Linked DNA regions of Haloferula helveola. The protein of the gene in region 1 interacts with the protein of each later gene in a pairwise test. Links are inferred from orthologs where the notes say so. Each region holds a gene or a part of one and is shown on either strand. Other genes may lie near its edges. The genes, in order: def and HAHE_RS06260.

The links.
Region 2: the proteins of def (region 1) and HAHE_RS06260 interact in binary tests that used the Escherichia coli proteins (3 or more experiments, as listed by UniProt). The link is inferred for Haloferula helveola from one-to-one orthologs.

The regions. Positions count from the first base shown.
Region 1 is NZ_AP024702.1:4,313,816-4,320,145, forward strand. The notes cover bases 1,408-4,372. They hold def (peptide deformylase), read left to right. Parts: upstream 1,408-2,598; coding sequence 2,599-3,147; downstream 3,148-4,372. Other genes in these bases: HAHE_RS16285 (hypothetical protein), read left to right, coding at 1,408-1,432; HAHE_RS16290 (MotA/TolQ/ExbB proton channel family protein), read left to right, coding at 1,455-2,159; HAHE_RS16295 (biopolymer transporter ExbD), read left to right, coding at 2,165-2,602; HAHE_RS16305 (hypothetical protein), read left to right, coding at 3,246-4,049; HAHE_RS16310 (hypothetical protein), read left to right, coding at 4,068-4,372. Outside these bases: HAHE_RS16280 (hypothetical protein), read left to right, coding at 1-231; more of HAHE_RS16285, read left to right, coding at 305-1,407; more of HAHE_RS16310, read left to right, coding at 4,373-4,616; HAHE_RS16315 (hydantoinase B/oxoprolinase family protein), read left to right, coding at 4,613-6,330. UniProt on the Escherichia coli protein: Removes the formyl group from the N-terminal Met of newly synthesized proteins. Requires at least a dipeptide for an efficient rate of reaction. N-terminal L-methionine is a prerequisite for activity but the enzyme has broad specificity at other positions.
Region 2 is NZ_AP024702.1:1,712,893-1,719,024, forward strand. Bases 2,213-4,979 are described here. They hold HAHE_RS06260 (aspartate-semialdehyde dehydrogenase), read left to right. Parts: upstream 2,213-2,978; coding sequence 2,979-3,980; downstream 3,981-4,979. Other genes in these bases: HAHE_RS06255 (hypothetical protein), read right to left, coding at 2,213-2,334; HAHE_RS06265 (polyprenyl synthetase family protein), read left to right, coding at 4,066-4,950. In the rest of the region: HAHE_RS06245 (hypothetical protein), read right to left, coding at 1-965; HAHE_RS06250 (AAA family ATPase), read right to left, coding at 979-1,974; more of HAHE_RS06255, read right to left, coding at 2,185-2,212; HAHE_RS06270 (zf-TFIIB domain-containing protein), read left to right, coding at 5,075-5,761; HAHE_RS06275 (response regulator transcription factor), read right to left, coding at 5,770-6,132.

The DNA.
Region 1 (6,330 bases):
GCGGTTCGAGGCTATGCGAACATGTCCGGCCGGAGCCCGGGGGATACGATTCTGGGGCTTGAGGCCCGGGTGGTCGGCCCTGACCAGTTTTTCGAGAGTCTGCCGGTCTGCCCCGGTTCAGGCATCTACACGTTGGGTGGCGATTTGGTTCCGCCCCTCGGGGATCTCTACATGAAGTGCTCGCTCGATTTGACGGAGGAGCACGTCCCGGAAGTCACGATCAACTGGTGAGCCTGATCGGGCGGATCCGCATTTCGTGGATTGCAGGATCTCCGGGCACGGTGGATGCTCGCGGTAATCCGCGATGCAAGCCGTCCAGACCATCGACCGAGTCAGCGATGCCCGCCTTTGGCTGGTAGCGGTGCTGGTTTCAGTCGCGGTGAATGGAACGGTGGTCCTGGTCCTCGCGTTTTTGGCCCTGCACTCGCTGATTTTCACTATCCCCGAGCCGGAGCAGGGCGAGCAAGCTGCGGAGGAAAGGGTGATGACGATTCTGCCGATGGTCGCGGCTGAGCCGCCGCCTCCACCGGTCGAGAAACCAATGGGGTTTGCGAGGACATCGGAGGACCAGCCTTCCGGGCTTCCGGAGAATCCGAAGTTCATCGGCGAGCGGGACACTTTGGCGACGAGTGATGCCGCGGCCGTCGCGGATGCGCCCGACATGCCGAGTCAGACGGGCATCGAGCCGCGGGTGCCCGACGAGATCGAAACGACGACGAGCGAGTATCAGGATGGGTCGCTGGATCAAGCCGATCCGGCGGGGGCTCCCGCAGAGCCGACCGAGATGGCGGTCGAAACGCCACCGGCCGACCCTGCGGATCCGGTCAGTCCGCCGCCGTCCGAAGTCGAAGCTCCGGAAGAAGGAATCCCGGGGGTGCCGAAGGAACGGCTCGCTGATGGACCTCTGCCGGTCGATCGACCGGTTCCGCCCGAGATGGTGGAGGAGGAGCCGAAGTCTGCGCCCGAGACGGCTCGGACGGAAGAAGGCGAGCGCAAGGAGGAGGCTGTCGAAGAGCAGCCGAAGGAGGTGAAGAACCAGCCGGGCAGCGATCCGGGCTTCCGGGGATACCAGCGCAAGACGGAGCTGAAGGGCTCGATCTCCCGCAGCGGCCGCTCCGCTTTGGATGTGAAGAGCGGCCCGTTGGGGAAGTACCACGCCGCCCTGAGCCGGGCGATCGAGCAATCATGGCAGCGTCAGGTCGTGCGCAACCGGGACTTTATCACGCCGGGCGTGATCCGGATCCGGGTGGTGCTCGACGAGAACGGTCGGGTGCGCACTGTCGGAACGGTCGAGGAGTTCGGAGTGGGAACGATCCAGATCGGCTTCACCCACGCGGCGATCCGCGAAGCGGACCTGCCGAAGATGCCGGCCGACGTGAAGAAGGAACTCGATGGCGAGCCTCTCGAACTGCTTTACAACTTCATCTTCTGAGTCCGAGTCTCACTGTTCTTCCATGCAACCCGTCCTCTCCCTGTTAGCTGCCGGCTCGACGCCCAGCGTGATCGAGCAAATCGAGCTGTTCTTCCGCGAGGGGGGATTCTTCATGATCCTTCTCGGTCTCACCTCGGTCGTGGGAGTTGCGGCGATCTGCTACAAGTTCCTGACTCTCGCCCGTTCCCGGATCGTACCTGACGATCTTGCGGCGGACGTCGATTCCTTCGAGAGCCGTATCCAGTCCGGGAGGGTTGAAGAGGTTCTCAATACCTTTGAGAGGGGTGAGAGCGCGCTCGCCCGTTTGGGCGCGGTCACAGTTGGTCAGCGGGGTCGGCCGCAGTCCGAGATCGCCGAGGCCGTCCAGGCCATGGCCCGGTCGGAGATTGTCCGGCTCCACTCGGGTATGGCGTCGATCGATGTGGTTATCAGCGTCGCGCCCCTTCTCGGGCTCTTGGGGACGGCGTCCGGTCTGGTGGTGGTCTTTTCCGGGCTCGGGTCCGACAATACCGACTGGGTAATGATCACCGCAGGTATCGGGCGGGCTCTCAAGACGACGATCGTCGGGATGGCGATCGCCGTGCCAGCGATCATTGCCCAGGGATTCTTCCAGCGGAAGATCGAGACCTATGCGGCACGGCTGGAAGTGCTGCTGACCAAGCTCGCCCATGTCTGCGAGCGGTCGCCGCGGCTCGTCCCGAACCCCTCGGCGGGTGAAGCCGATTGAGACCGATGCGGTTCGAACGTCCTGCTTCCCGTCCGCGCCAGGTGCCGATCGTCTCGCTGATCGACATCCTGTTCATCGTGCTCATCTTCTTCATTGTCTCCTCGGAGTTCAAAAAGAAGCGCGAGGTGCTCAAGATCGAGTTGCCGACGGTGCGTGAAGTCCCTTCGGACACGATCGTCGACGAACGGTCGATCCTGGCGATTGATGCCGACGGTGCGATCCGGCTCGATGAGCTGACCGTCCCCAATTTGAAACTATTGAAGCCGTACTTGAACGCTTACGTGAAGGAGAATCCCGGCCGCAAGCTGGAGCTCGAGGCGGACAAGGATGTGTCCCTTGAGAAGCTTGTCGCGATCTGGGATGCGTTGACCGCCGCGGGCATCGAAGTTAAGGACGTCCCCGCGCGCATCAGTTTGCCCGCCGAATCCAGCGACTCCGAATGATTCTCGACATTGTCCAGTACGGCCACCCTGTCCTCCGCGAACGTTGCCAGCCGGTGGAACGGGTGGATGACGAGGTCCGCAAGCTAGCGGAAGATATGGTCGAGACGATGTACGATGCCCAAGGGGTGGGGCTCGCCGCACCGCAGGTCGGGGTCGCGTTGCGGCTCGCGGTCGTGGATGTCGCGCACGATCCCGAGTGTGTCAGTTTTCTCAAGGTGAACGGTGAGGATGCGAAGCTCGAGGACTGGATGCCCTTGGTCTTCATCAATCCGGAACTGGATCTCGGCACCGAGAAGGAAAAGGACACGGAAGGCTGTCTGAGCATCCGTGATATCCGGGCGGATGTCAGCCGTCCGGCCGCCCTCCGCGCGAAGCTTCCCCAGCTCGACGGCACGGTCATTGAGCTCGAAACCGACGGTCTGCTTGCGCGTGCGATCCAGCACGAGACCGACCATCTCAACGGCGTGCTCTTCATCGATCGCGTCTCGCCGGCGACCAAGGTCAGCCTGCGTCGCAAATTAAAGCGGCTTGCGGCCGGGGGGTGAAGCTTGGCACGATGAGTTCTCGACTCATTCCGAAGATTAGGATAATCAAAATATCCATGACGTCGCAGCGGCGTTCCTACCCCAAAAATCGCTGAATCATGAGCAAAGACAAAGGTATCTTCGAGCCTCAGGAAGGCTTCGCGTCTCCTCCGAAAAGTCCGTTTTCCGTCGATGACGGGCCGGAGAATCCCTTCGCGGCTCCGTCGGGTGGCAGCAAGTCTCCCTTCTCGGTCGATGAGGACGAACCGGCGACCCGTCTGACCTCCGATGACGATAAGGGTTCCGAGCCGTTTGCTTCCGGTCAGGGCAAATCACCTTTTGGTTACGAGCCTCCCGTTGCCGGGTTTGGCGATTCGCCGTTCAAGGAAGCGGATGAGCCGAAGGCGAGTTCGGATTCGCCGTTTGCCGACTCGGCTCCCGAGCCGGCCAAGGAGAGTTCCGAGTCGAATGCGCCTTTCGGTGATCCGGCACCCGCTGCGACTCCCGCACCGGCACCTGCCGCCTCGGCTCCGGCTCCGGCTCCGGCTCCGGCTCCGACGCCAGCCCCGGCAAGCGCCGTTGAGAGCGAATCCACCGCGATTCGTCAGTTGGAGCTCCGCGCCATCTTCGGTGTGGATCGCGAATTGTCGGAATCCGAGATCCTCCAGCGGTCGCGATCGCTTCCCGGTATCCGCAACCTCGGCCGGGTTTCTTCGGCGGATGCAGGTGCGGTTGAAGCCATCAAACGGGTGATCGGCGGACTTGGCTTCGGTGATGGTGCGGTGACCCTGTATGCCGGCAAAGCTCCGGTCGACTTCATTCGCGAAGGTTCGGTTCTGCTGGCGGTTCAGACTGACGGCAGCTTCGCACCCGGCGTTCGTGAGACGCTGATCCTCGTCGCCCGCGAATTGGGGCGGATGTAAGCCCCATCCTGTGCCGACATGAGGCGCTCATCCGACATCCGTGCCCCCAAGCTCGTGATTGTCGGAGCGCCCGGCTGCGGGAAACTTGAGATTCTTCGATCGGTCGCGGCCCGTTTCGGCGAACCACCGCCGGAAGCGGTCCGGGTCGGATTCTGGGAGACGGCGAAGTTCGATCTGGAAGTCGACGGACTGCGGTTCGAGGTCGCCTGTCTGCATGGGCCCCAGGAGTATCGGGCATCGGAAGAATTGCTTCTCCACAGGGCCATCGGAGTGATGTGCGTGATGGATGTCGAACCGCGTTGCCTCCAGGCGGCGTGGGATTCTCTCGTCGTCACTTCGGAGAACGCCCGGAGGAACGGTTTCGAACTGCGAGCCATTCCCTTCGTTCTCCAGTATCACCGGGCGGACCGGCATCCGCAGTTCGATGCCGCGAAGCTCGATGCTTGGCTCGGCGTGCCGACCCATTCGGTGCCGCGTTTCGTGACCCCCGACAGTGTCCCCGATGCGAACGGTGGAGCATTTGACGCGTTGCTCGCTTCGGTTCGTAAGAGGATCGAGGCCGCATGAGTGCCCGGTGGAGGGTACGCGTCGATACCGGCGGCACGTTCACTGATGCGTGGGCGATCGGCCCGGACGGCGAGGAACGCCGCTGCAAGGTGCTGTCGGACGGGCGGTTGAGGGTCCGGCTCGGCGAGTTGCGGAATGGCCGGCGTCCACTCGAAGGGCCTGCCGCCGAACTTCCTGACGGACTTCTGGTCGGGTGGCGGACGGAGGACGGTCGCACGGTGGTGGTTCATGAGTCGGGTGCTCTCGAACTCCCGGGCAATGGAGGGATGGTCGAGCTGGATGGCGGTGAGGAAGCGCCTGTGGTCGCCGCACGAATCCTCACCCGGACCGCGAGTGGTGTTCGTTTGCCATCGATGGACTTCCGGGTCGCGACCACCCGCGGCACGAATGCCCTGCTGGAACGGAAGGGTGCGGACGTTGCGCTCTTCGTGACGGAGGGCTTCGAGGATCTTACGCTGATCGGGGACCAGAGGAGGGAACGCTTGTTCGAGCTCAAGCAGCCACCAGCCGACCGGTTGGCCAGAACGATCTACGGGGTTTCTAGTCGATTGTCGGCGGATGGTGCCCAACTGGTTCCGCCCGACCGCTCCCAGATTGCCGAAGTGGCGCGTCGGGCCCTCGATTCCGGATGCCGGGTGGCTGCGGTCGCGCTGCTCCATTCGTGGCGGGACGCGCACCATGAAAAATTGGTCGGTCGCTGGCTGATTGAGGAGGGTTTCGAGCAAGTGACGCTGTCCTCGGAGGTGGCTCCATTGATCCGTCTCCTGCCGAGAACGGAGACGGCCTTGGCCGATGCCTTCCTCGCGCCGGTGATGCGCCACTTCATCCGTCGTGTGACCGAGCCTCTGGGTGACCAGTCGGCATGGCTGATGACGAGTGCCGGTGGGCTCGTTCCGGCCGATCGTTATCACCCCAAGGACTCGTTGCTTTCCGGTCCTGCGGGAGGACTCATCGGCGCCGCCGAACTCGCGAGGGCGGCCGGCTACCCGAAGGTTCTGACTTTCGACATGGGCGGAACGAGTACTGACGTGGCTCGAATTGACGGTCCTTTCCGGTATCGCGAGGAACAGCGGATCGGACCGGCCCGGGTGATGGCACCCGCGCTTGAGATCGAAACGGTGGCAGCGGGTGGCGGTTCGATTTGCGAATGGAGGAACGGGCGGCTCGAGGTTGGTCCGGAGAGCGCCGGCTCCGATCCCGGGCCGGCGTGCTATGGTCGTGGTGGTCCGTTGACGTTGACGGATGTGAACCTGCTGCTGGGTCTCATGGATGCCGATAAGGCGGGCATCCCGCTGGATGTGGGGGCTTCACGTGCCCGATTCAGGGAATTGGTCGCCGAGATGGAGCGCTCGGGTGAGGACGTTGGCGATCCCGATGGTCTGCTGGCCGGCATCCGCGAGGTGGCGATTGAGAAGATGGCTGAAGCAATCCGTTCGGTCAGCGTTCGGGATGGGGTTGAGGTTGAGGATTACGCCCTGCTAGCCTTCGGGGGAGCGGGGCCCCAGCATGCTTGTGCGATCGCGGACCGGCTCGGGGTCCGATCCGTGCTGGTGCCCGCCGATGCCGGCTTGCTCAGCGCATGGGGGCTGGAGCGGGCGGTGCGCCAGGAACAGCGGGTCAGGCAGGTGCTCCTTCCGCTCGGGACGGGTGGTCTGGACGGGCTTTGGCAGGACATCGCCGGAGAAGCGACAGAGGCGCTCGGTGGCTCTGGGCC
Region 2 (6,132 bases), 2.6 Mb from region 1 along the record:
CCCGGCAACCGGCTGGAGGCGGTTTTGGTCTGAGCTTGTCCGGGCTCGGGCCACATCGTGGGGTCGGGCGCCCATGGACCTTCGCCAAGGAAATCGGCAACGAGCTCGCCGAGACTCAAGTCGAAGAGCGCGCGAAACGCCCCTTCACCGGCATCCTCCCAATCGGCCTTCGCGGCGAACTCGAGCAGCACCTCGCGTGGCGGACCGATGTCGACCTCGATCTTCCGCCACAGCACCTGCGCGAGATTGTAGCTCAACTCGAAGCTGTCCCCTTGCAGGTTCCATGACTCACCGGTCCAGAACTGCTGGATGGTGTGTTCATTCCAGTGGTCCTCATGCTTCCCATACATCTCCGCATCGAGGTGAAACACCTGTGTGCCGCAAACCCACTCTTCCATCCGCATCGCGAGAGCCTCGTTGAGCCACGTCGGGATCGGGAGGTGGGTGACGCATGCATGCGTCAACTCGTGGACGAAGACGGTCCGATAGGACGAGTAGTCGGTTGCCGGCAGCGCGAAGTGGACATAGCCCGCGCCACTCAGACAAACCCCTCCCGACATCGGATGCTCGCCGTCGGGATAGAAGGGATCGATGTAGTCATAGTAGTCGGCGAGCTTGCCGAAAATGAACACCACGTGCTTCCCGTAGCCGTCATCGGACGTCACACCGTGAAGGCTTCCGAGGATCCGTTTCAGGGCTTCCTCGAGGAACTCCTTGGCACCCCGGACCACGTGATCCGGAGCCTCGGTGACCAGCAGGAAGTTCGGCGTCTCGTGGACTTGGTAGCCACCACCCAGTCCGGAGCGGATCCGGTTGACCCACTGGTGCGAGACGTCCATCCACGCATCGCTTCTCTCTGACTCCGGAAGCTTCTCCTCGATGATCTCGCCGATCGCCTCCCAGTCGGGGTAGCAGAAGCGCCCCCCGACGTGGAGGTGTTCGGTGAGATCCGGGAGAGTGGTCATCCGGGGCCGGTTTTCAGTAGTTCGGTTCCTTGACCTCGGCGGTCACGGCGGCGGCGAGGACGGATGCCTTCTTGCCCTCGCCGGTGGCGCGGTAGTTCGGCACGATCCGGTGACCGAGCACGGCCGGCGCGACGGCCCGGATGTCCGAGCAGGCCGGTGCGGCACGGCCGTTGAGGAGCGCCATCGCTTTCGCCCCGAGGACGAGGTACTGCGAAGCTCGCGGTCCGGCGCCCCACTCGAGGTAGTCCTTGGCGACCTGCGATGCCGTGCTTTCCGCCGGACGGGTCGCCATCGCGAGGTCGACGGCGTAGCCGAGCACGTGGTCGGCCACCGGCATCGCCCGGACGAGCTTCTGCAGCGCCCGGACTTCCTCCGGACCGACCACCGCGTTGAGCGTGGGAAAGTCTCCGATCGTCGTCCGCCGGACGATCTCGATCTCCTCGTCGCGGTCGGGGTAGCCGAGGTCGAGCGAGAACATGAAACGGTCGAGTTGGGCCTCGGGCAGCGGGTAGGTCCCCTCGTGCTCGATCGGGTTCTGGGTCGCCACCACCAGGAACGGATCGGGCAGCGCCCGGGTCTCGCCGGCGATCGTCACGCGGCGTTCCTGCATCGCCTCCAGCAGCGCGGCCTGCGTCTTCGGCGGCGTCCGGTTGATTTCATCGGCCAGCACCAGATTGGCGAAGATCGGGCCCTTCCGATACTCGAACTCCATTCGGCCCTGGACCTCGTGGATGACCTCCGATCCGAGGATGTCGGACGGCATCAGGTCGGGCGTGAACTGGATCCGGCTGAAGTCGAGGCCGAGGACCTTGGCGATCGACTGGACCAGAAGGGTCTTTGCCAGCCCGGGGACGCCGACCAACAGGCAGTGGCCGTTGGCAAATAGCGAGCCGACCAGCGCGGCGACGATGGCGTCCTGGCCGACAATCGCCCGTGAGAGCTCGGTGGAGATGCGTTGCGCGGCCTCGCGGGCGGCGTCGACGGACGGGGCGGTGGCTTCCTGGGACATGGGGATCGGAGAATGAAAAAGTCTGACGGTCTAAAACCCCTGAAGCGTCGCCGGTGTTAGGAAAATGATAAAAAGGAGGCGAAGTTGGAATTCACAGAGGCTTCACGGAGCCCTCACCTGCAGGCGCCGTGCCGGGATCAGAGCACAAAAAAAACACCGGCCTCCTTGGGAAGGCCGGTGCTTGAAAATCGTTGGGATCGGAGAGACCGCTTACTTGGAGTATTCCACGGCGGCTGGCATCTCCTGGAACTGCGGAAGTTCGCGGAGGGCCGGTGCGGCAGGTTCGCCGGTGCAGCAGCAGGAGGCGCTGATCAGGGCGATGGCGGAAGCGCTAAGAGCGGCAAGAAATCGGATCATCATTGGTTTTTGGTGACGTTGACTGCGAATGCTGTCGAAAATACGGGGCGGACTGTCAAGCAGTCCGCCCCGGTTTTAAGTCATTGTTTCTCTCCCGGCGGTCAGCCGGAGGAGTCCGAAATCCTTACTTGGCAGGAGCCACGTAGGTCGGAGCAGCAGGAGCCGGAGCGCTCTCGCAGCAGGAAGTGGCGAGGAAAGTACCGGCGGCTGCAGCGGCAAGGAGGGCGATCTTCACGATTTTCATGATCTGAGTAGGTCAGGTAGTTCGATGTTTGGGTGGAGCTGCCGACTGGCAACAACGCGCCCACTCTAACGACCCGACCCGACCGCGCAAGGTAAAAGCCGGGGCGGCAAATCCGGCGTTCAACCCTCGAATTGATGGACCGCGAATGAACGCGAATTCACATGAATGAACGGGAAATCTCTCCCAACCAAGGGCCATGCCGGTCCGATTCTTACGGTCCCCGGGCTTCACAGCCCCATCCGATCGGATTCCCTTCGCCGGTATCGGAATTCGCGTCCATTGGCGTCCATTCGCGGTTCAAAAATCACACGCAGGCGACCCTCCGCACCCGGAGTCATGGGAAACGCACGACAGGATTGCCAGCCGCGCATCGGGCCCTACACTGCCCGCCCCTTCCGATTCCATGAGCGAACCCAAGAACCTCGCGATCGTCGGCGCCACCGGTGCGGTGGGCGAAGAGATGCGCCTGTGCCTCGAGCAGCGCGACTTCCCGGTCAAGTCGCTGACCCTGCTCGCTTCCGCCCGCTCGGCCGGCAAACGCTTCCCCTTCCGCGGCGAAGAGATCGAGGTCAAGGAACTCACCCACGACTCGTTCGAGGGGATCGATATCGCGCTGTTTTCCGCCGGCGGCGGGATCTCGAAGGAATTCGGGCCCTCGGCGGCCGCGGCCGGCTGCGTGGTGATCGACAACTCGTCGGCTTTCCGGATGGACGAGGACGTGCCGCTGGTCGTCCCGGAAATCAATCCGGACACCGCCCGCACCGCCCCGCGCGGGATCATCGCCAACCCGAACTGCTCGACCATCATCGCGCTGATGGGGCTGGCCCCGCTTCACGAAGCCTTCGGTCTCCGCTCGATCATCGCCTCGACCTACCAAGCCGTGTCGGGCTCGGGCGCGCAGGGAATCGTCGAGCTTGAGGAGCAGGTCAATGCGATCGCCACCGGCGGCACTTTCGAACCCAAGGTCTACCCGCGCCAGATCGCCTTCAACGTGATCCCCCAGGTCGACGCCTTCACCGACAACGGCTACACCAAGGAGGAGCTGAAGATGCTCAACGAGGGCCGCAAAATCCTCGGTCTCCCGGAATTGAAAGTCTCGTGCACCTGCGTGCGCGTGCCGGTCTACCGTTCGCACTCGATCTCGATCACCGCCCAGTTCGAACGACCGGTCGATGTCGACGCGGCACGAGCCGCCTACGCCGGAAAGGCTGGAGTCGCAGTGAAGGACGATCCGGCCAACGGACAGTTCCCTGTTCCACTCGACACCACCGGTCAGGACGACTGCCTCGTCGGACGCATCCGCAAGAACCTCGTCTTCAAGAACGCGCTCGACCTGTGGGTCGTCGGTGACCAGGTCCGCAAGGGAGCGGCCCTCAATGCCGTGCAGATCGCCGAGCTGCTCTGACCCGGAACCGCCCGGACTCCCCGTTCGGCCCACCTGAATTCCTCCTTGGCGACCTTGGCGTCTTGGCGGTGAATCCCCCATCCTCATGGACGACCTCAAGCAATACCTGACCGACCGCGCCGCGGAGGTGGATGCGGCCCTCGATGCCTTCCTGCCGAAGGCGAGGCAACGGCCGGCCACGGTGCACGAGGCGATGCGCTACAGCCTGTTCGCCGGCGGCAAGCGCTTGCGTCCCGTCCTTTGCCTCGCGGCCGCCGAAGCCTGCGGGGGCGATCCGGATGCCGCGTTGCCCTCGGCCTGCGCGGTCGAACTGATGCACACCTACTCGCTGGTCCATGACGACCTGCCGTGCATGGACGACGACGACCTGCGGCGCGGCCGGCCGACCTGCCACAAGGTTTATGGCGACGGCATGGCGGTGCTGACCGGTGACGCACTCCTTACCGAGGCATTCCTGGTGCTGTCCGAGTCGTCACCGACCCGGCGCTATCCGCTGGCGGCCTTCGTCGCCGAGCTCGCGATCACCGGAGGTTCGACGAAACTGATCGGGGGCCAGGTCATGGACCTCGAGGGTGAGGGCAAGGACCTGACCAAGGCGCAGTTGGTGAAGATCCACGAAGCCAAGACGGCGGCGCTTCTGACGACCAGCATCCGGCTCGGCGCGATGAGCGCCAACGCCACCGATGGGAAACTCGAGTCGCTTTCCACCTTCGGTCACGCCCTCGGGCTCGCGTTCCAGGTCATCGACGACATCCTCGACGTCACGCAGACCACCGAGAAGCTCGGCAAGACCGCCGGCAAGGACGAGGCCGTGGCCAAGGCGACCTACCCGGCCATCCTCGGGCTCGACAAGGCCCGCAAGGAAGCCCACCGCCTGACCAAGAAGGCGATGTCGGCCCTTGAACCCTTCGGCAGGAAGGCACACCGGCTTCGCCAGATCGCCGAGTATCTTCTGGAGCGAGATTACTGACTTCCGAGCGAGCTCGCGGAGCCGAGGGAAGCCGGCTGCATGAGGAGTATAACAGGCGCGCCGCTCCAATTCCCCCCAGGCTTTCCCCTTGCGGGCAACAAGCGTCGGCGACGAAGCTCGGCGCGTGAAATGCGCTCACTGCGGAGGCCGGCTTGAAGGCAACCTGACGATCTGTCCGTTCTGCAACACACGGCAGGATGTCGACCTTCAGCAGATCCATTTCCGCGACCTCGGTAACGACGGATCCCTGCCCTGTCCGGGATGTGAATCGACCCTGAGCGTGATCGAGTTCGACGCCGATCCGAAGATCCGCATCGAGCGCTGCGAGTCCTGCCTCGGCCTGTTCTTCAATCCGGGTGAACTCGAGGCTCTGTTGGAAGCGAAAACCAATCCGCTGGTCTGGCTCGACCGCCAGCGGCTTTCGGAGATCTCGGAGAACTTCGGCTACAACCACGAGGTCATCTACCTGCGCTGCCCGATGTGCCGGGAAATGATGAGCCACCTCAACTTCGGCGGCCAGAGCGGGGTCATCCTCGACCGTTGCGGGACCCATGGCGTGTGGGTCGAAGGTGGTGAGCTGAGGCGGATGCTCGAATGGTGGCGAGCGGGAGGAAAGCACCTCCACCAGGCACACGAAACCCGCAAGGCGGAGCGACTGAAGTCGGTCGATATCCAGAGACAGCGGGCAAGACGCGCCTCGCGCAACTTCCCGCCGGACTCCGGTGCCGATCTGCCCGACGGCGACTACATGAGCCCGGGCGAGGCGATCGTCGACACGCTCAAGGACGTGCTGGCGTGGTTTGCCGACTAACGTGGGTTTCAGCCGAGGCGCCGCGACATGTAATGGGCCACGGCTTCGGTACGGGAGCGGACATGCATCTTGGTGTAGATGTTCTTCAGGTGGCTGCGGACGGTCTCGATCCCGATGCCAAGATGGTCGGCGATCTCCTTGTTCGAATAACCCTTGGTCAGCAGCACGAGCGTTTCCTCCTCGCGATGGGTGAGGGCCACCGAGGGATCGGAGAGTCCGGATTTCTTCCGGAAAGAGGCGACCACGTGGCGGGCGATTTCGCTGGTCATCGGCGCTCCTCCGTTGAGCACGTCCAGCAAAGCCGCTCGGAGATCGGCCGGCTTCGTCCGTTTCAACAGATAGCCATCCGCGCCGGACTCCAGCGCGAGGAA